DNA from 2 places in the Cellvibrio chitinivorans genome. Region 2 is predicted to be linked to the other one. Evidence: predicted binding sites of a transcription regulator. Region 2 holds the regulator's gene; the other holds the start of a gene.
What was found. Region 2 encodes FliA, which starts transcription of late flagellar genes. Its sites were predicted from a motif close to TAAAGTTATNNNNNNNNCGGCCGATANCC; they were not measured.
Positions count from the first base shown of each region.

Region 1: the regulator FliA is predicted to act here: its motif matches at 1,357-1,385, upstream of fliD (flagellar filament capping protein FliD).

Region 1 is NZ_JAYKKN010000002.1:364,578-375,812, forward strand. Features, by position in the region: gene SPL68_RS08305 (CHASE domain-containing protein) at 1-1,142, shown strand, start outside; gene fliD (flagellar filament capping protein FliD) at 1,436-3,484, shown strand; gene SPL68_RS08315 (acylneuraminate cytidylyltransferase family protein) at 3,615-4,307, shown strand; gene SPL68_RS08320 (hypothetical protein) at 4,397-5,047, opposite strand; gene SPL68_RS08325 (electron transfer flavoprotein subunit beta/FixA family protein) at 5,321-6,070, shown strand; gene SPL68_RS08330 (electron transfer flavoprotein subunit alpha/FixB family protein) at 6,067-7,041, shown strand; gene SPL68_RS08335 (DUF2788 domain-containing protein) at 7,162-7,359, shown strand; gene SPL68_RS08340 (response regulator) at 7,421-9,610, shown strand; gene SPL68_RS08345 (ThuA domain-containing protein) at 9,779-11,235, shown strand, end outside.
Region 2 is NZ_JAYKKN010000002.1:564,765-575,999, reverse strand. Features, by position in the region: gene flhA (flagellar biosynthesis protein FlhA) at 1-379, shown strand, start outside; gene flhF (flagellar biosynthesis protein FlhF) at 402-1,997, shown strand; gene SPL68_RS09180 (MinD/ParA family protein) at 2,149-2,973, shown strand; gene SPL68_RS09175 (RNA polymerase sigma factor FliA) at 3,069-3,812, shown strand; gene cheY (chemotaxis response regulator CheY) at 4,000-4,383, shown strand; gene SPL68_RS09165 (protein phosphatase CheZ) at 4,418-5,221, shown strand; gene SPL68_RS09160 (chemotaxis protein CheA) at 5,267-7,621, shown strand; gene SPL68_RS09155 (protein-glutamate methylesterase/protein-glutamine glutaminase) at 7,712-8,842, shown strand; gene SPL68_RS09150 (flagellar motor protein) at 8,842-9,588, shown strand; gene motD (flagellar motor protein MotD) at 9,634-10,524, shown strand; gene SPL68_RS09140 (ParA family protein) at 10,689-11,235, shown strand, end outside.

The sequences.
Region 1 (11,235 bases), 200 kb from region 2:
TGGCCGGTGGTTTGTTGTTTTGTAGCTTGTTGGGTGGGTTTTTATTGCTGATTAGCGGGCGCACGCAGCACATCAGCAATTTGGTTGAACAGCGCACCAAAGAGCTGGCCGCGATTTTGGAAAATGCGGTGGAATCGATTTTGGTGGCGGATGAGCAGGGGGCGATTCAACAGGCTAATCCAGCGGCGGCCAGTTTATTCAAGTATCCGCTTGAGCAGCTGTTTAGCTTGAATATCGCTGATTTGGTACCCGCGTTACGCCACAGTCTGAATGAGTATTCTGAACATTTGGCGACTGCCAATGTGCGCGAAATGCTGGGGCGTTGCAGCGATGGCAATGATTTGGAAATCGAGATGAGTGTAAGCCCGGTCGATATTCAAGAGCGAAAGCTCTTCACATTTATTATTCATGATGCCTCTGCGAAGCGGAGAGTCGAGCGATTAAAAGGTGAGTTTATCTCCACTGTAAGCCATGAGTTACGCACACCTCTGACGTCGATTAAGGGCGCACTCAGCATCGTTCTTAGTGGAAGCCTGGGTGAAATGGCCGATAAGATCCGCGATTTGCTGGTGATTGCCAATACCAATGTGGATCGGTTGGCGCGCTTGGTGAACGATATTCTCGATGTGGACAAACTGGAGTTCGGCAAAGTGCAGCTCAATCTGCGCCAGAGTGTGGTTTATCCGCTAGTGCAACAATCGATTGAGCAGAATCATGGATACGCTGATCGCTACGGCGTAAAACTGCAACTTGAGGTGCCAACTGAGGCGACGATGCAGGCGGTGGCAAATATCGACCCCGACCGCTTTTTGCAGGTTATGGCGAACCTAATCTCCAACGCCATCAAATTTTCCTATCTGGATGGTGTCGTAAGAATAGAAATGCGGTGCGATGAGCACTCCTTGACTATCACGGTTATCGACGAAGGGCAGGGTATCGCCGAGAATTTCCGCGCGCGTATTTTCCAGCGTTTCGCGCAAGTGGATTCGTCGGATACCCGCCGCCGTGATGGCACCGGCTTGGGGTTGAGTATCACCAAAGTGATTATTGAGCGGATGGGCGGCAGCATTGACTACAGCTCAATACTGGGCAAAGGCAGCCGCTTCTTTTTTACTTTGCCGATAGTGCAGTTGGCTAAATAAAAGAGGGTTTTTAATCTCCCCCAGCCCCTCTTTTTCAAAGAGGGGAGTTAGTTCCTCTCTATTAGCAGAACAGGGGGAGCAAAGGGGAGTTCGTTCCTCCCTTTGGCAAAGGGAGGTTAGGAGGGATTTAAATTGATTGGCTTACCCAATTGGCGCGCTTTGTGCTCTACCTAGGTTAAACGGCGTCAATCTCAAAAAAAGCGGCAAAACCGGCTAAAGTTTACCCATTGTTTGCCGCTAACCCTATGAGGTTGAAAACCGGCAAGCGGCAAATTGGGTGTTTGGAGGTATCTATGGCAGTAACCAGCGCTACTAATACGAATGGGTCGATTGGCTCAAGCATTATCAGTTCCTTGGGAACTGGCTCTGGTATTGACAGCAATAAGTTGGCCGATCAGCTCACTGAAGCCAGCACCATGGTGCAATCTCAACGCCTCGACGCTAAAAAAACCTTATTAGAAACCCAAATCTCTGATTACGGCTTACTGCGTAGCTCCTTGGCAAAGCTTGAAACAGCGGCTGCTGCTTTAGGTAGTGCTGATACCTTTAATGCCAAATCATTATCTGTTCCTGATACCAAGTTAATAGGCATCACCAAGCTGGACTCCAAAGCCGCAGCGGGTACTTATCAACTCAAAATTGAACAAATCGCCCAAGCTCAGTCGCTAAGCTCCTCTGTTGAATATGACTCTATGAGTAGCCCAATTGGCAAAGGCACCTTAACTATCCGTTTGGGTGATTGGGATGGGGGCACATTCAATGTTGATTCAAGCAAGACTGGCGGTGAAATCATTATCGATGACACCAACAACTCACTAAGCGGTTTGCGTGATGCGATCAATGCGGCTGATTTGGGTGTTACTGCCAGCATCGTTAGCGATGGCGGTAAGTTCAAATTACTGATGACATCCAGCACTGGCGCCAAAAACGAGATCGAAATTAGCGTAACCGAAGATGCCGGTAGCCCCGGCTTATCGAATTTCGCTTTCAATGGAAGCTCTGGTGGTATGGAGCAACTGCAAGAAGGTTTGGATGCCAAGGTGCGTATTAATGGTTTGTTGGTTAGCCGTGAATCAAACCATATCACCGATATTGTTGAAGGTATGGAGTTCGACCTTTTTGGCGCATCCACCACTGAAACAGTGAGCGTGACCATATCAGAAGACAAATCCACCGCCGAGCAAACTATTCGTGATTTCGTTACTGCTTACAACACCTTTCTCGACGAAGTAAAACTACTAACTGATTTTAATAAAGAACTCGATGACTACGGCAGCTTGAACAAAGATCCGCTGGCGAAAAACTTGATGCAGGGGATTCGCAACGTTCTTACATCCAATATTCCCGGTTTAACCGAAGGGTTTACCAGCTTATCCAACGTGGGAATTCGTACTGAGTTGGATGGTTCTTTGAGCATTCATGAAGAAGACAATTGGGGCTTCCGTGCAGCTATCGACAATAACTTTGAGATGGTGCGTGATCTGTTTGTACCTAAAGCATCGTCTTCGTCAGCTGATATTAGTGTGTCCAAATACACCGCTCGCAGCCAGCCGGGTTCTTATGAGGTAGTGATTACTCAGCAGCCCTCCAAAGGCACCATGACTGCAAATGAACCAGTCGATATGGCAGGTATTGGAACCGGAGGCAAAGACTACAGTTTTATTTTCCAGTTAAACGGGGTTACCTCCAATACCATCAGCTTGCCTGATAAAGCCTATGGTTCCGGTGCTGAATTAGCGACTGAACTGCAAAGTTTGATTAATTTGGACTCGAATTTTAAAGCTGCTAGTGCAACTGTGAATGTTGCATTTGAGGGTGGCAAACTCGTGTTTACATCTGCTTCTTATGGAGCATCCAGTACAGTCGGCTTTTCCAGTGTTAGCGCCGATATGTCGGCCGACATGGGCTTCGGCAACGGTGTGACAGTTTCCTCTGGAACAGATGTCGCCGGTACTGTCGATGGTGTAGAAGCTTTCGGTTCCGGCAATATTCTCTTGCCTGCGATTGGCTCCAAAGCTGAAGGCTTAAGCATGACAGTTGAGCCAGGTGCTACGACTGCAACACTGACGTTTACTCGCGGTTTTGCTGGTTCCATGAGCAGTTTGGTGAACGAATTCCTGAAAACATCCGGCCTGATTTCAGCGCGTGAAGCAACTATTACCAAAGACATTGAGCGTGTCGAAAACGATGAGGACGCATTAACTCGCCGCAGTGAAGCCTATCGTGCCCGATTGATGGCGCAATTCAGCGCAATGGAAACCATAGTGCGTTCGCTGAATAGCACGGGCGACTTCCTTGATGGCATTACGGATCGCTTGCCGTTCACCTCATCTAATAGCTAATCCAATTCAGCCACCTGAACCTGCATTTGATGAAATAAATGACGCAGGCTTAGGTGGCAAATCCCACATACAAAGACTATTTTTTAAGCTTAGCTATACCATTCACGTTCGTTAGGATGTTGGAGGGGTTATGTCTACAGTCTTTGCTCTCATACCCGCACGCGGTGGCTCCAAAGGCATGCCGCAAAAGAACATTGCGCCTTTGGGCGATGTGCCTATGTTGGTTTATACGATCAACGCGGCGCTTAAATCGGAAGTGATCGATAGTGTTTATGTGTCATCCGACGACGATCAAACCCTCTCGGTTGCTCATTATTACGGAGCAGAAAAGTTCAAGCGCGACCCGCATCTGGCGCTTGATGACACCCCCATCGATGATGTGGTGACGGAATTTATCCATCGCATTAAAGCTGCTGAAAAAGACATTATTATCCTGCTTCCTCCCACATCACCTTTGCGAACGGCGGTTCACATTCGCGAGGCTCTGGCCGAGTTCCATGATTTTCCAACCTGCCGTGGGTTAATCAGTGTTTACGAAATTAATAATCAGCTGATCAAAGCTTATGTTGGCGGCGGTGAATATTTGACGCCGGTGACAGGTGCGCATTCGTCCTATATGCGCAGGCAGGATTTACCCTCGCTCTATATGCCTAATAACGCTATTTCGATTTTTAAGGTTGAGGAATTTATGCGTGAGCAGATGATTCCGCGCACTCACGAAGTGCCGTATTTGATGTCGCAAATGGATAGTTTGGATATAGATACGCCGGAAGATTTTGCGTTGGCGGAGGAGTACTTGGCGAACAAACGGGGTTACGGTTAAGCGGTTATCTTCGTGCGAAGAAACATCCTTGTTTCTGATTAAGCTTGCCTAAAAATGCCGCGCTTGTGGCGATGGAACCGTGAACAGGGTTATGGCGCAGGGTTATTCAATTGCTCAGCTTCTTTCTTTAATGCTTCTTCCAGTTCAAGTTGTTCTGCATCGACTTTTTTATTGACGGTATCCGTTACCGCATCAATTGGGTTATCGATAATTTTTTGTGCATCTTCTAATGCCTTTTTCTTTTCATTGATCACTGCACTGGCGGCTTGCGCTTGGTCGTAAGCGGTTTGCAGTTCTGTCGGCAGAGTTGGAATGATTTTTTCTTTGGCGCCTTCTACCTGCTCCGAGACAATATTCGGCACTCCATCTTTAATCAGCATAACCGCCATTTGGTTGGTATCTGCGTTCCACACCATCGCGGCTTTATCGGTAATGGTTTGCACTTGAGCGGGCGCATAACGTGACGCCACGTAAAACAGTGCGCCTTCCTGTTGGATTTCTTGTGCGGTGCGTAACAGCTTCATTGTGGGTTCGTATTTGTCGCCCAGCAGCGATGTCATGCGGTCTTTCACCATTGGCGTTTCAAACAGGTTTACTTCGTTTGGGTCAAAGCCAACCAGTGGTTTAAGAAAAGACCACATCAATTTACTTTGCAGCTGGTTGCCGATCAGAAGTGATGACACGCAAGCAGAAAGGAACAGGCAGATAACCGCGATAGAAAGAATTTTAGTCGTGCGCATAAACAGTCCGATAAACAATCTCGATAGTAAAAACGGGTTAAAAAAGAGGTTGGCAGTGTACGCAAAGCAAATCTTGCCGTACATAAGCTGAATGGGCGCTGGATGGTTATTTTGCGCGCCATTTTAGCGGCTCTCGCCCAAAATGATTGACGATTGATAGAGACCATTTAGTGAATATCCAGTGAATGTGTTTGAATGGTGCCTTCTGGCCGATTGGCTGTATTTGGTTTAAGTAATAACTCAACCTTGAGTTTGTATGACAAGGAATGCGCAGTGAAAGTGTTAGTGGCAATAAAACGTGTGGTAGATCCTGACGTCCGTGTGCGCCCTTTGGCGGATGGCAGTGGAATGGATATCGCCAACGCCAAAATGGTGATTAACCCATTTTGCGAACAGGCGCTCGAAGAGGCTATCCGCCTGAAGGAGCAGGGGCTTGCGACCGAGGTGCTGGTGGTCAGTATCGGTACGCTGGCCGTGCAGGAGCCGCTGCGCCGCGCACTTGCAATGGGAGCTGATCGTGCGCTGCATATCGAAACGGAAGCTTCACTTGAACCCCTGGCGGTTGCCAAGGTTTTGCGCGAAATCATCCGGCAAGAGCAACCGCAGTTGATTCTGCTCGGGCAGCAATCGGCAGATGGCGACCACGCCCAAACTGGTCAAATGTTGGCTGCACTCTGTGGCTATCCTCAAGGCACGTTTGTTTCCCATCTCGAATATCAAGGTGATGAAGTCTGGGCAACTAGCGAGGCAAATGGTTTTGTGCAGACGCTGGCGCTCAAATTGCCCACTGTTATCACCACGGGGTTGCGCCTCAATAGCCCTCGTTCTCCAACCGTGATGAATCTGATCAAGGCGCAGCAAAAGCCTTTAAGTCACATCCCAGCTGCAACACTGGGTTTGGATTTACAGCCGCGCTTGAATGTAATTTCCATTGAGGTGCCTAACTCGCGCCAGCAACTGGTAAAGGTGGCGACGGCGGCTGAATTGGTCGAAAAACTACGGCAGGAGGCCAAGGTGATATGACGCAGATAAACAAATCGCAATTTGACGCGGCCGTGTTGGTTTTGATCGAGCAGGGCACCAATGGTTTTAGCTCGATCAACTTCAAGGTCATGGGCGCGGTTGAACACTTGCGCGAGTTTAAGTCCTTGGCGATAGATCTGCTGGTCGTCGGGCAAAACTCTGCTGACGTGATTGGTGCTGCGGCGCGTATTCCGGGCATTCGGAAAGTATTGGTTGCGCAAGCTGAGAGTTGCGAGCACACAGAAACGCTGGCGCCTTGGCTGGCTAACGTAGCGCGTGATTATGCTTATGTCGTTGTTGGTGCCTCCTCGTTTGGGCGGAATCTGCTGCCGTCGGTAGCGGCGCTGTTGGATATCCAGCCCATAACCGATGTGATCGCAATCGAATCCGCCAATAGCTTTACTCGCCCGATTTATGCCGGCAGTGCGCTTGAGCGGGTACAGTCGAATCAGTCCATCAATCTGCTAAGCATTCGTGCCAGCGCGTTTGATGCGGTGCAGTTGGATGCTGGTGTGTCTGCAGCTGCACCGGTTGTTGCAGTAGCGGTTCCCGAGGCCGAGCCATCGAGCCGATTAATTCGCCGGCAACCACTGGTATCAGAGCGGCCAGAATTGACCTCGGCGCGCATAGTGGTGGCGGGCGGTGGAGGTTTGCAAACGGGTGAGGGCGTCTGCTTGCTTCATCAATTGGCGGATAAGCTGGGAGCCGGAGTTGGTGCCTCGCGTGCAGCGGTTGATGCCGGTTTTATCCCAAGTGATATGCAAGTCGGACAGACTGGCAAAGTGGTTGCGCCTGATTTGTATATCGCAGTGGGGGTATCGGGCGCAGTACAGCATCTGGCAGGGATGCGCGATTCGCGCGTAGTCGTCGCCATCAACAAAGACCCCTATGCGCCAATTTTTCAAGCGGCGGATTATGGTTTGGTAGGCGATCTGTTTGAGGTGGTGCCTCAATTGATTGAGTCTTTATAGCTGTTAATTGAATCCTTAGGGCTGTGGTATTTTGCTTTTTTTCACTGCTTTTTTCGCTAGAATGCCGCCCAATTCATCTTTTCCACTCTTGTCTTACATTTTTATCAGGCTAAATCGACTATGGATCTCGAACAATTTGAAACCTGGGCCATGTATATCTGCGGCGGCGGATTAATTATTTTTATGTTTTTCATTGTGTGGGATCTGGCTAAAAAGTCCAAAGCAGGCCGGTTTGGCACTTTCGTCCTTTTTGGGGTGCTGGGTTTTGCCATTATGGTATTTGTGATTAAAGAAATATTTGTGCACATTCTCGGCTAGTCTTAAGGCAATCGCCGATTTCAAATCTTGATTTCAATCCACCCCACCGACTGGATTAACCATGCTTCATTTTTTTGTCCCAGCCACCAAAGTTCAAAAAGACCGCGCCATCATGCGCGAGACAGATGCGCGTGTTGCCAAGTACAGCCGCCGCGGTTTAATTCTTAACTTTATCGTCTTTGTACTTTGCCTTGCCTTTGGTGATTTTCAGGAAAAAGAACACAATCTGGCGATAGTGTTGGTGACGGGATTATTTCTGGTAACGCTGGTACGCAGCTATTATCTTTTCCGCTTTGATGCGCTCTATGCCCGTGCGCCCACGCGTTGGCGCAATCAATATTTTTTCGCATCCTGTCTTGGCGCCGCATGGTGGAGCGTTATTCTCGTCACCCTGACTTGGGTGCAAGGGATGCGCGATGAAACCTTGGTGATGTGGCTTTATTCGGTCGTGTTTTATTCCAGTGTGGCCAACGTATTTGCTCCTTATCGCCACTTTCTCAGCTTGTATCTGGCCATTGGCCAGCTTCCCGCCGCAGTTACCGCAATCTTGTTAGGCACAGCGGAAGGCGCTTTGTACGGCAGCATTATGGTGGTGTTTTACATCATGCTCAGCCACCAAGGCAAAGTGACATCGCTGGCTTACTGGGAACGATTGGAAGCGCATTACGCGTTGCGTGAACGTGCGCAAGGTTTGGAAAATGAAAAGCGCACATCGCAAGCGCAGATGGAATTGAAAAACGAATTTTTGGTGAATCTCGGGCAGGAAATTCGCTCATCAATTAGCGATGTAATGAGTACGCTTTCGTTGATCGACGACAGTCAGCTGTCCGAACATCACCGCGAATTATTGACCACCGCAAACAAAGCCACCGGGCGCCAAATCGATCTGGTAAATAACGTGGTCGATTTTTCCAAAATTACCACCAAAACTTTGGTGCTGGATGAAGTTGAATTTGATCTTCGTCGCGTGCTCGAAAAGTTTGTGCAGGACTTTACGCTCGATGCGCATCAGCAGGGAATTGAACTCTTTTACAGTTTTGACCCTAACATGCCGCTGCGCGTCAAAGGTGATGTCACGCGCTTGAATCAGATTCTGGCGACCTTGCTCAATCACACGCTGAAGGCGAGCCGAATTGAGCATGTGTATATCGAAGCGCGTTTTCATCAGGAGCAAGATGATTTTGGTGAGCTGCAAGTCATCATCAGCGACAGCGAAAAAAATGTCGCCGGTGAAAATGATGCTGAAGCACACGAGAGCAATCAAAAAGGTATCGGCATCGCCATCTGTAAAGGACTGGCCGCTTGTATGGGTGGCAGTATTCACTTGCGTGAAAACAAAAACCGCGGCAATCGGGTTTTTATCAATATCGCTTTGCAAGTTATTTCCCATGAAGAGCGCCGTTTTGGTTCAGAGCAAAAATTGCGAGGAAAACGTGCACTCTTGGTGGATTTACCCGAACACAACGCCAATGCCTTAGCCGATGAAATTAATGCTTGGGGGATGGCGACTACGATTGTCTCAGGGCAGGAGCAAACCATCGCCAAACTGCGCGAGCAGGCTGCCAATAATTCGCCGTTTGATTTGGTGTTTATTTTTACTCGCTTAAACAGCATGAATGGTTTGGCGATTTCCCAAACAATTACCCAGCATCCTGAAATCGCGGGAGTAAAACAAATTTTGGCGATGGGCATCATGCAAAGTGACAGCCCGGAAATGAAATTGCATCTGCGTGCTCACCCGCAGGTCAGCATTATTGAAAAGCCTATTATGCGCCGTCGTTTGCACGATGTTGCAGTACAAAAATTATTGAATCTCAATGTGGATGAAGATCGTAAATCATCTGAAAAAGAAACACCGGCGCTGGCAATAGTGCCACGGGTGCTGCTGGTCGAGGATCATCGCGTTGATCAAATGGTTATTAGCGCGATGCTCAAAAAATTGGGCTGTTATGTGCAGGTTGTGCAAAACGGTTTAGAGGCAGTGGAGATTGTCGAGCAGGAGCGTTTTGATCTGGTGCTAATGGATTACGACATGAAAGAGCAAGATAGTATTGTAGCCTCAGGTAAAATTCGTAACCACGAACGTGAGACTCATAGCCTGCACCGTTTGCCGATTGTTGCAGTTACCTCAGCGCAGTCAGATGCTGATCAGGCTGTCTATATGGCGGCTGGGATGGATGACCATATCAGCAAGCCGATCCGTTACGATGAGTTAGAATCCCGTTTGCAACGCTGGCTGGAACCTGCATAACAAAACATTAAGCTCGGGAAAAAGCCCGGAAAAACAAAACGCAGGAAAAGAAGCGTTTACAAGCGTAAACCTGCAAGCTCATCAAAAATGCCACTGATACACTCAGTGGCATTTTTATTTTCACTACTATAATTTCTACAAAAATAATCAGTTCATACGGGTGTAACAATGAACAGAACTCATACTGTTATTTCATTTCGGTCTTTAATATTTAATCGAGTATTCTGCTTAATCGCATTGCTTGTCGGTTTGGTTGGTTGTGAACAAAACTCTGAGTCAGTCAGCAATCAAACAGATGCACTGTCATCTGTTGAGCCTCAGTCGATAAAAGGTGCGCACATTCTGGTTTTTAGCAAAACCGCAGGTTGGCGCCATGATTCCATTCCGGCTGGAATCGCTGCTATGCAAAAAATGGCTGCAGAACAGCAATTCACTGTTTTGGCGAGTGAGGATTCCAGCTTATTTAATGATGCCGATCTTAGCCAGTTTAATGCCATCGTTTTTTTAAATACCACGCTCGACATACTTGATGAAAACCAAGAGTTGGCGATGGAACGCTACATTCAGGCGGGCGGTGGTTTCGTCGGCATTCATGCGGCGGCAGATACCGAATGGGAAGGCGATTGGTTTTGGTATCGCAATTTAGTCGGAGCCGTTTTTAAAAATCATCCGAACACACCGAGCAATGTTCAGCAGGCAACCGTAAATTTCACCAATAAAAATCACGCCTCAACAGAAAAACTTCCCGATTCAATCAGCGTTGCGGATGAGTGGTATAACTATCGCGATATCTATGAATTTATTAATGTGGTGGCCAAGGTCGATGAGTCAACTTATCAAGGCGGTGAGCATGATCACGACCATCCCATATCCTGGTATCACGACTATGATGGTGGCCGCGCGTTTTACACGGGAATGGGGCACACCAGCGAATCCTTTTCCAATCCTGATTTGTTGGCACATTTGTTAGGTGGATTAACTTATGCGGTCGGTTTAAATCATAAAGGCGGTGATAAACCACATTTGGATTACACCAAATCCCGCCCTGAACATAATCGGTTTATCAAAAAGACCTTGGTTGAAAATTTGGATGAACCGGTAAAACTGGCGTTTTTCCCGAATGGTGATGCACTTATCGCACTACGCCCTGGAAAATTTCAGCGTATTGATTACAAAACCAGCGCTCTGAGTGATGCGGGAAAAATCACCGTTGCTTACGATAAATATCAGGAGTGGGGTTTGGTTGGGGTCGCTGTCGATCCCGATTTTGAAAAAAATCAATTCATCTACGCTGCTTTTACAACTAAAGACAACGAGGGGAAAATTTATCAGCGCTTATCGCGTTTTAACTGGCGAGATAATCAAGTCGATGCCGCCAGCGAACAACAAATTCTGCAATATCCTATTGATAATAATTGCTGTCATACCGGTGGTGATCTGGAGTTTGGCAACAACGGTGAATTGTTTTTTTCTACGGGCGATAACACCAATCCTCATGATCAGGATGGCTATTCGCCAATCGATTTTCGCCCAGACATGCAAAAGAACGATGACTTGCGTGCGGCGGGCAATACCAATGATTTACGTGGCAAAGTATTGCGTATAAAGCCAAAAGCGGATGGTGG
Region 2 (11,235 bases):
GGCACGGGTGGCACTGTGCCGACAAATCGTCCAAAACATCATTGGAAACGAGCGAAACCTGCCTGTTATCACGCTTGAGCCCAGTTTGGAACAGTTGTTGCTAAACACCGTACAGCAGGCACAAAAAGCTGGCGCTGACGACAGCGCGTTTATTGAGCCTGGCTTGGCAGATCGCTTGCAGCAGTCGCTGATTAACGCAGCGCAAAAGCAGGAGATGTCAGGCAAACCACTGGTATTGCTGGTGGCCGCGCCGCTCAGGCCAATGCTGTCGCGCTTTGTTCGTCACAGTGTTCCTGATATGCGCGTACTGGCTTATACCGAAGTTCCAGATAACAAACAGATCACTATCGATGCCAGCGTTGGCGCCGATAAAAAATAGCCCCAAGGGGTAGGAGTTGAATATGCAAGTCAAACGTTTCGTAGCTGCTGATATGCGCCGTGCGTTGGAATTGGTCCGCCAGGAGTTGGGGCCAGATGCCATTATTCTCTCCAGTAACCGCATTCCTGAAGGCGTTGAATTGCTCACGACTATGGGGTCGGATTACGAACTCAAACAACTGCAAAATCGTCCGTTTGCGGAATCGACTTTTGCCTTGAGTGAACCTCTGCTTAGTGATGGCGATATCTCCCCGCGCGCCTTAAACAACACTCAACCACGCAAAACCCAGCCGGTATTGAGTGTGGCAGCTGATCACTGGAGTGCCAGCCACCCCAATGCGGGCAAGAGCGGCGCGCAATTGGCTGAAGATATTGAAAAAGCTCGCTTGCGTATGATCGCTGCACGCAAAGCTGAGGAATCGGCCAAAGAATTTTTAGTGGGCAAAAATACCGTGGTAAATGCCGGTATTCCACGCAATGCTAGCGCACCTGTTGCACGCCCAATGAAAGGCATGAGCGCAGCAGAAAAATATCCTTTGGTTGATGAAGTTCCCGCCGCAGAACCCATGCTGAGCAAAGAATCAATCTCGTTCAGAGAGGCACTGTTGAACGAGGCGCGTGTGAAAGAAACTCGTTTGCCAGAAAACCGTTTGTCAGAACCCACTGCTATTGAAGGCAAGTCCGCAACTGAAATCGATCAAACCGCGCAGCTCAATGACCTGCAAGCAGAAATAGCCGATATGCGTTTCTTGCTTGAACAACAATTGGATCGTCTGCTGGGGCAGCAATCTGCACCCGTGAATTCCCCTGTGTTGGCCAGTGTTGCGCGCCGCATGGAGCGTTTGAATCTGCCGAAAGAAATCGTTAGCAAAGTGATTGCCTCATGCACCAAGACTAAAACCTTGGCGGAGGCCTGGCCGGATGCGCTGGCAAATCTTGCTCATCAATTACCGGTTGCCGGTGGTGATGTGGTTGAGAAAGGCGGCGTCTTTGCTTTTGTCGGCCCGACTGGTGTTGGTAAGACAACGACTATCGGCAAACTGGCTGCGCGCTATGTATTGCAACACGGCGCTGACAAGGTTGCGCTGATTACCACCGATACCTACCGAATCGCTGCGCACGATCAACTGCGCTCACTGGCGCGTATTCTGCGCGTTCCGGTGCGCGTGGTAGATGAAGTCAATCCACTGGACACTGTGCTGCGCAGTTTGCGCCACTGTTCATTGGTATTGATCGACACCGCTGGTTTCCGCCACGGCGATCCACACTTGAAGGCGCAATTAAAGGCGCTGGCCGATCAGCAAATGGTTAAAACCTATCTGGTGATGTCCTGCAACAGCCAAGCGCAAATGCTCAAGGCATCGGTTCACGCTTATGGCGCAGCGCGTTTGCAGGGCTGCATTCTCACTAAGTTGGACGAAACCGCGAGTATCGGTGAAGCCTTGGGTGTAGCTGCGCAGAGCCGTTTACCAATTGCTTACACCACTGATGGTCAGGATATTCCCAAAAATCTGGATGTCGCGCGTGCGCATCAGCTGGTATCGAAAGCCGTTGCACTGCTCAAAACTAATCCAGCGGTGGCTGTTTCCCAGCCAGAGCAGCAGCAAAAAAGCAGATAAGTACAGGATTTTATTGGTGAAACTGAAATTAGTCGGATGAATTGCTAATCCCTATCTATAATCAGATCACCATTGGTGTGTCGCCCGCTAAAGTGATCAGCATCACAACAGCCCGGCACAACTCAACGACAAGGTTTGGAGTTTTGCGTAGATGAGTCAAGTGCGACCAGTACAGGTGATCGCGGTATCCGGCGGCAAGGGCGGGGTAGGCAAGAGCAATATTTCCGTCAACCTCAGTATTGCGCTAGCAGAGTTGCGCCGTCGCGTTGTACTTCTGGACGCTGACTTGGGCTTGGCGAATGTTGATGTGCTCTTGGGTGTTCGCGCAACTCACACTTTGGCCGATGTTTTGGCGGGTACTCATAGCCTTAACGATGTTCTCGTCACTGGTCCTGCCGGAATGAAAATTGTGCCTGCGTCTTCCGGCGTGCAGCGTATGGCCGAATTGAGTTCAGCTGAGCATGCAGGATTAATTAATGCATTTAATGATTTGTCCGATCAGGTCGACATATTAGTCATTGATACTGCCGCTGGTATTTCCGATACCGTTGTGAGTTTTGTGCGCGCCGCCAATGAAGTGATGATCGTCGTGTGTGATGAGCCATCATCCATCACCGATTCCTACGCGTTGATCAAATTACTCAATAAAGAATACGGCATGCAGCGCTTCCGGGTTGTGGCGAATATGACTCGCACACCGCAAGAAGGCATCAACATGTTTAACAAACTTAATACGGTGTGTGAGCGCTTTTTGGATGTGACCTTGCAGTTTGTGGGGCAGATTCCATTTGATGAAAATGTGCGCAAAGCTGTACAAAAACAAAAGGCGCTACTTGAGTTTGCGCCTTCATCAAAAGCGGCTGTTGCGATACGTGCACTCGCGCAAACAGTTGATAAATGGCCGCTGCCCAATTCGCCTACTGGGCGATTGGAATTTTTTGTTGAGCGTTTGTTGCAGGCAGCGAATGCGCGTTAACCTGCAAATGGTAGTAGGGAAGTGGATATATAAAACACGCTGTACCGCAAGGCTGTTGGGACGCTGCCAGATTATTACTGAAAAGAGGGCGCTCAATGGCCGCAGTCAATGGTTTAGCCATGTACGATAAAAAAACCTTACTTGATGCCCAGATCAATATTGAAGAATACGCTCCCTTAGTTAAGCGTATCGCTTATCACATGATGATGCGTATGCCTGCCAGTGTGCAGGTAGACGATCTGATTCAGGCCGGCATGATCGGCCTTATCGAAGCCTCCCAAAAATATGACGCCTCGCGCGGTGCGAGTTTTGAAACATATGCCGGAATTCGTATTCGCGGTGCGATTGTCGATGAGATGCGCCGCGGTGACTGGGTGCCTCGCTCGGTGCATCGCAATGCGCGCAGAGTAGCTCAAGCGGTTGCGGCAGTTGAAGCGCGCACCGGTCGCGATGCAAGCGATAGCGAAGTCGCCGCTGAGCTGGGGGTTGAACTCGAAGAATATTTTGAAATGCTGCAAGACTCCAACGGCAGCCGTTTATTTAGTTACGAAGAAACCTTTGGTGAAGAAGACAGCAACATCGATGCTTCTGAGCACAGCAGTGCATTTGTCAGCCCGCTCGATGGTATCCAGCGCGATGGTTTAAAACAGGCGTTGGCAAAAGCCATCGCACTTTTACCCGAACGCGAACGCATGGTGCTGGCGCTTTATTATGATCAAGAGCTCAACCTGAAAGAGATCGGTTTGGTGCTTGGGGTAAGTGAATCCCGCGTTAGTCAGATTCACAGTCAGGCGGCGGCGCGTTTACGCCACAAGCTGGCGGATTGGCAAGCGGGCTGAAGCTTGTTCAAATATCAGGCGAATTGGCTGTGATTTCATAGATAACTAGCAAAAACTCTGTATTTACAGGTATTTGGGCTATGATTCGCATTAAAAGTTGAAGATTTGTGTGCCAGCACTGGCCGAAGCTTTAACTCCTACTAGACTATGAGTAAATGAAAATCCCGTCAGGGTGGTGGAGGTTGCGTTGGATAAGAATATGAAGATCTTGATTGTTGATGACTTTTCAACAATGCGACGGATCATTAAAAACTTGCTGCGGGATTTGGGCTTTTCCAATACCCATGAAGCAGATGATGGCGTCACGGCATTACCTATGCTGAAAAGTGGTGATTTCCAGTTTTTGGTAACTGACTGGAATATGCCAGGCATGACCGGAATCGATTTGCTCAAGGCTGTTCGCGCCGATGAAAAGTTGCGCACCTTGCCGGTATTAATGGTGACAGCGGAAGCCAAGCGCGACCAAATCATCGAGGCGGCGCAAGCGGGAGTGAATGGTTATGTGGTTAAACCGTTTACTGCGCAAGCACTGAAGGAAAAAATCGAGAAAATTTTTGATCGCGTCGGTTAATTGTCTTCGATCAAATAATAAATAAGGCGTTGTCATGGCATCTGAACTCCAAACATCCTTCAATGAAGAATTTGTGATCGAACTGAAAGAGTGCGCCAAGCTGCTCACCGAAAAATTACAAAGCGATCAGTTCGAAGAAGCATCAGTGCTAATTCATACCATCACTCAAGCGCGCGACCGTCATATTTTTCAATCTGTCGGGCGTTTAACGCGTGGTTTGCACAATGCAATTGTCAACTTCAATGTCGATGCCGATCTCACTAAAGAACCGCCGAAAATTGCCAATTCGGATATTCACGATGCCTCCAATCGTTTGAATTACGTTATTGAGTTAACGCAAAAAGCCGCTGAAAAAACCATGGATGTGGTTGATGAAGCTGCTCCTATTGCGATGAATCTCGGGCAAGAAGCCAGCAGTTTGCGCACCGAGTGGGCGCGCTTGAAACGCCGTGAAATGACGCCGGATGAATTTCGCCAACTCTATGAACGTATGGATGGTTTTTTAGGGCAAATGGTTACCGGCACCGAACAATTAAGCAAAAACTTGCAAGATATTGTTTTAGAACAAGGCTTTCAGGATTTAACTGGTCAAGTATTAAAGCGCGTGATCGGGTTGATTAATGATGTTGAAAAAGATTTGGTCAGTTTGGTGCGTATTGCCGGTCAGGTTGAAGAAATTGCCGGCCTCGATGTAGATAGTGACATGCTTGAGCACGACAAAGAAATTATGCTCAAACGTAAAACCGAAGCGGAAGGCCCGCAAATTAATAAAGAGCGCGCAGATGTGGTATCAGGCCAGGATGATGTTGACGATTTATTGTCGAGTCTGGGCTTTTAATTACGATAATTTTTAATATCTGCGTGACACGCGAGGTAAAGTTGAATGAGTTTTGGTGATGACGAGGATATTCTCCAGGATTTTCTGGTAGAGGCGGGAGAAATCCTTGAGCGCCTGAGCCAGCAATTGGTTGATTTGGAGCAACGTCCTGAAGACAAAGACCTGTTGAATGCGATCTTTCGCGGCTTTCATACCGTTAAAGGCGGTGCAGGTTTTTTGGCACTAACACCCATGGTCGAATGCTGCCATTTGACTGAAAACTTATTTGATATTTTGCGCAATGGCAAACGTGCCGTTACATCGGAATTGATGGACGTTGTGCTTGAAGCGTTGGATATGGTTAACCAGCAGTTTGAATTGGTTTCCCAGCGCGAAGAATTACCTCCGGTTGACCCATCGCTGATCGCCGCTTTGGAACGCTTGGTTTCCTGTGCAGATTTGAATGAAGCGGATGAGCCAGAAAATATTGAAATCGAGGTGCCTGCTGTATCTGCTGTTTCGGAAACTGCGCCAGTTGCAGAAACTCCCAGTGGAGATATTACCGACGAAGAATTCGAACAATTGTTGGATGCAATCGCCGGTAAGCCCGCATCAGCCAATGAGTCCATTGCTACGGATACTCCAATAACATCTTCGGGGAATGATGACATCACCGATGATGAATTTGATGCGCTTCTGGATCAATTACACGGTAAAGGCAAAGGGCCGGGCACCGCAGCTCCTATAGTTAGCAATGCTCCATCGCATACTACAAATTCAGCTTCTGCTTCTGGCCGTGACGAAATTACTGACGATGAATTTGAAGCATTGCTCGATCAGCTTCATGGTAAGGGCAAAGGCCCTGGGCCAAGTGCAGCTCCAGCTGTATCTGCGCCTACAGCAACATCTTCATCAATACCTGCACCAACCGCGGCGAGCGCAGGTGGCGACTTAATTAGCGATGATGAATTTGATGCGTTGCTCGATCAGTTGCACGGCAAAGGTAAAGGGCCGGGCGCGACTCTAGCATCAACATCAGCACCTGCAATTAAACCCGCAGAAATAAAAACTCCTGAGGTAAAGCCATCAGAGATTAAAGCAGCGAAATCAGAAACCGCTGCCGTAAAACCCGCAGCACCAAAACCTGCAGTAGCGACACCGGCGAAAAAAATCGAATCGCCTAAGGCTGCCGCAGCACCAGCGGCTGCCTCGAACAATGACAAAGAAGCGCCGCAAGTTGAAACAACTGTGCGGGTAGATACCCAGCGCCTCGATGACATTATGAATATGGTTGGTGAGCTGGTATTGGTGCGCAATCGTTTAGTGCGTTTGGGTAATGCTTCAACCAATGAAGCTTTGGTAAAAGCTGTTGCCAATCTCGATGTGGTTACCGCAGATTTGCAAACATCGGTAATGAAAACCCGCATGCAGCCGATCAAAAAAGTCTTTGGTCGTTTCCCGCGTGTTGTTCGCGACCTTGCGCGTAATCTACGCAAAGAAATTAATTTGGAATTGGTGGGTGAAGAAACAGATTTGGATAAAAATCTGGTTGAAGCACTTGCCGATCCTTTAGTGCATTTGGTGCGCAACTCGGTCGATCACGGCATCGAATTTCCTGAGATCCGCGAGGCTAATGGCAAATCGCGTGTAGGCCAGGTTGTGCTGTCTGCTGAACAAGAGGGTGATCATATCCTTCTGTCAATTAGCGACGATGGCGCCGGTATGGATCCGGTAAAGCTGCGTAATATTGCAGTTGAGAAAGGTCTGTTCGATGAAGATACCGCCAATCGATTATCCGATACCGAAGCATACAATTTAATTTTTGCGCCTGGTTTTTCAACGAAAAAAGAAATTTCCGATGTGTCTGGCCGCGGTGTAGGCATGGATGTGGTGAAAACTAAAATCACCCAATTAAACGGCACCGTAGAAATCAAATCGGAATTGGGTAAGGGCACGCGTTTTATTATTAAAGTGCCGCTCACCCTAGCTATTATGCCAACGCTTATGTTTATGCTCGGGCAGCAAACATTTGCCTTCCCATTGGTGAGTGTGAATGAAATTTTCCACATGGATTTAACCAAGAGCCATATTGTTGACGGGCAGGATTGTGTTGCGATTCGCGATCAGGCAATCCCTCTGTTTTATATGAAAGATTGGCTGGTTAAAAACGCCTACGGCGAACGTCCTGACAATGCACACGTTGTTATCGTTACTGTTGGAACCCGCCGCGTTGGCTTTGTGGTTGACCAGTTGATCGGGCAAGAAGAAGTTGTCATCAAGCCGCTCGGTAAAATGCTACAGGGCACCCCTGGTATGGCTGGCGCCACGATTACAGGTGATGGCACCATCGCGTTAATTCTGGATATTCCCAGCTTGCTGCGTCGCTATGCAAAAGGATCGACCAGTTGGGGTCATAGCTAATCGTTGTTTTGGTTTTGGCGACCCGATTTATTAGCGCGGCCAACTCAAACGTTAATTTTTCACAGCAGTTGCAACTGCGGAGTGAGTTAGATGCCTGTTCGGGTATTAGTAGTTGATGATTCAAATTTCTTTCAGCATCGCTTGAAAGATATTATTAATGAGCACCCGGATTTAAAAGTCATCGGCATAGCCAGTAATGGTCGCGAAGCAGTAGAAAAAGCAGAACAACTAAAGCCGGACATCATCACCATGGATTTTGAAATGCCGGTGATGGATGGCGTTACTGCGATCAAGCTGATAATGGCCAATCGCAAAGTGCCGATTCTGATGTTTTCTTCGCTTACCTATGAAGGCGCTAAAGTAACACTCGATGCTTTGGCCGCAGGTGCGCTGGATTTTATTCCCAAAGATTTCGCTGAAGTATCGCGCAGCTCAGATGCACTCAAGAAAAAACTGCATGAGCGCCTGATTACTTTAGCGGGCGTTACTGCACGTGCGGCGCCCATTATTGAGCCAAGACCAACCTCTGTTTCATCAACCCCGCAGTTACGCGCCCCGGTTCCTGTTACACGAACGCCTGTGCGGCCAATGGTAAATGCGCCAGCAGAGGATTCGGCAAAATCCTCCGGTGTTGATAATTATCGCCTCAAAAAACAACCCAAGTTACTGGTGATAGGCGCCTCAACAGGCGGGCCAGTTGCACTAGCTGAAGTGTTGACCACACTGCCTGCCAATTTCCCCTTACCTATAGTGCTAGTGCAGCACATGCCGGAAAATTTCACTAAGGCATTTGCCGAGCGTTTAAATAAACAGTGCAATATTCGCGTGCGCGAAGCAGTAGACGGTGACCAGCTACAAGCGGGTTTGGCATTGCTGGCACCGGGTGGAAAACAGTTAATGCTTGATCGCCGTAATGGTGGTTCTGTGCGAGTGTTGCCGGATGATGAGCGCGTGAATTACAAACCTTCGCTTGATATTACCTTTGGTTCAGCAGCCAATATTTACGCCGACAAAGTGTTGGGGGTTGTATTAACCGGAATGGGGTCCGATGGTTGCAATGGTGCGCGCTTATTAAAAGAAGCGGGTTCTGCTCTCTGGTCACAAGATGAAGCAAGTTGCGTGATTTATGGTATGCCGATGGCAGTTGCACGAGCGGGATTGACTGATAAAGTCTTAAGCCTGAAAGAAATTGGGCCACGCTTAGTGCGAGAGGTTATGTAATGGATTTGCTAAGCATATTTGGCGTCATCATTGCGTTTGCAGCCATTATCGGCGGAAATTTTTTAGAAGGTGGTGGTTTGGGTACATTGGTAAATGGCCCAGCTGCATTTATTGTGATTGGCGGTACCTTGGGCGCAGCTATGTTACAGACATCCAAAAATAGTTTGCGCCGCGCTTTAAGAATTATTCGCTGGGTATTTAAACCGCCGTATGTGCCGTTCAAGCAAGGTGTTGCCAATATAGTGCGCTGGGCAGCAGCTGCGCGTAAAGATGGTCTGCTGGGGTTGGAAGCTGTTTCTGAACGAGAAAAAGATAAGTTTGCTAAAAAAGGGTTGCAGCTTTTGGTGGATGGCAATGAGCCGGAAGTTATTCGTCGCATTCTCGAAACTGACATGATCGTCGATGAGCAGCGCGATATTGATGCGATAAAGTTTTACGAGTCCATGGGCGGTTATGCTCCCACTATCGGCATCATCGGTGCAGTGATTGGGCTTATTCACGTAATGAATAATCTGGCTGATCCTGCCACGCTTGGCCCTGGAATCGCGATTGCTTTTGTGGCGACAATTTATGGTGTTGCTTTGGCAAACCTGGTGTTTATTCCCGTCTCCAATAAATTGCGCATGTGTGTGAATGAAAATTCACAATATCGCGAATTAATTATTGAGGGAATTATTGCAATCGCTGACGGCGAAAATCCTCGCTCGATTGAAGTGCGACTGAATGGATATTTACATCCGCAGTAAATCCAAATCGTTTATTAATCTCTCAATTTTCCTAGCAGTATTTTTATGGTACGTCGCAGACGCCAAGAGGTTCATGTTAATCAGGAGCGCTGGTTGGTTTCATATGCCGACTTTATTACTCTCCTGTTTGCCTTTTTTGTGGTGATGTATTCAATATCACAAGTCAGCGACAGTAAGTATCGTGTGTTATCCGATACTTTTATTGAGGCGTTTCATCGGCCAACAGAAACGCAATCTTCATCAGATGCGCAAGACAATGCATCGCCCTCAAACGCGATTATTACTCCAATCGATATGGGGCGTGCTTCGACTGAGCCAGCAAGCGGAGAGCAGGGCGCGCCTACTAATGCTCAGCCGCAAGAACAGGCCGACGCTGAATCTGAAAACTCCGGTAATCCCATTAAAACCAGCGATGAGCTGACGCAGATATCGGATTTGGTGACTGAAAAATTCTCGCAATTAATCAACGAACAATTAATTCAAGTTTCCAGCAATGAGCTTTGGCTGCAGATCGAATTAAAAGACAGTATTTTGTTTTCGTCTGGTAGTGCCGATACCAGTGAGCAAGCGCAAAAAATATTTGATGAAATTGCGTCTATTTTAAAAGCTTACTCAAATCCGGTTCAGGTTGAAGGCTTTACTGACAACATTCCCATCAAAAGCGTGAAATATCCAACCAACTGGGAGTTATCGACGGCACGTGCAAGTGCGATTGTGAAATATCTTGCGAGCAAAGGTGTGGCGCCAGAGCGATTGTCGGCAGTGGGTTACGGTGAATATCAGCCTGTCGCTCCTAATGATACCGAGCAGGGGCGAGCACAAAATCGGCGAGTTACTATTATGGTTGCCAAGCGCAAAATGGAGCGCCCCAAACTAAACCCCGTACCTGCTAAGGCTCAATCTGCATCAAACTCTACAGCTACAGCAAAACCTTAATCGATACTAAGCTCCCATTAAATATTCCTAAACCTGAGCCGATAACTTGACGTTGCTTTCTGCTCGGCAATACTTAATTTTCCACGGTGGTTTGGGCATAGAGCTTGCTTTGCATGAATAAATGACAAAAATGTCTGGTGTTTGGCGCCAGAGAGGACTTGAACGTGCGTGTCGTGGCAATCGCAAATCAGAAGGGTGGAGTAGGTAAAACCACTACCAGCGTGTCTCTCGGGGGATTAATCGCCTCGTCCGGGAAGCGCGTGCTATTACTGGATATTGACCCGCACGGTTCCTTATCGACTTATTTCCGTCAGGATCCTGACACTCAGCAGCTGAGCAGTTACACCTTATTCCAGGAACGTAAAACGCTTACGCGGGATTCCGTTCGTCGCTTGATTATCGAAACTGACTTTCCCAATCTGCATGTGCTGCCATCGACCACGGCTTTAGCCACGCTGGAGCGACAAGCGATAGGGCAAGACGGTATGGGCTTGGTGCTGAGCCGCGCTTTGGCGCATCTCGCTGATGACTACGATTATGTGTTGATCGATACCCCACCTTTGCTGGGGGTACTCATGGTGAACGCGTTGGCGGCTTGCCAATATTTGGTGATTCCGGTGCAGACTGAATTTCTCGCGCTCAAGGGCTTGGAGCGAATGGTCGGCACGCTGAATATGATGTCGCGTTCACGCAAAAAAGCGCTGGCTTATA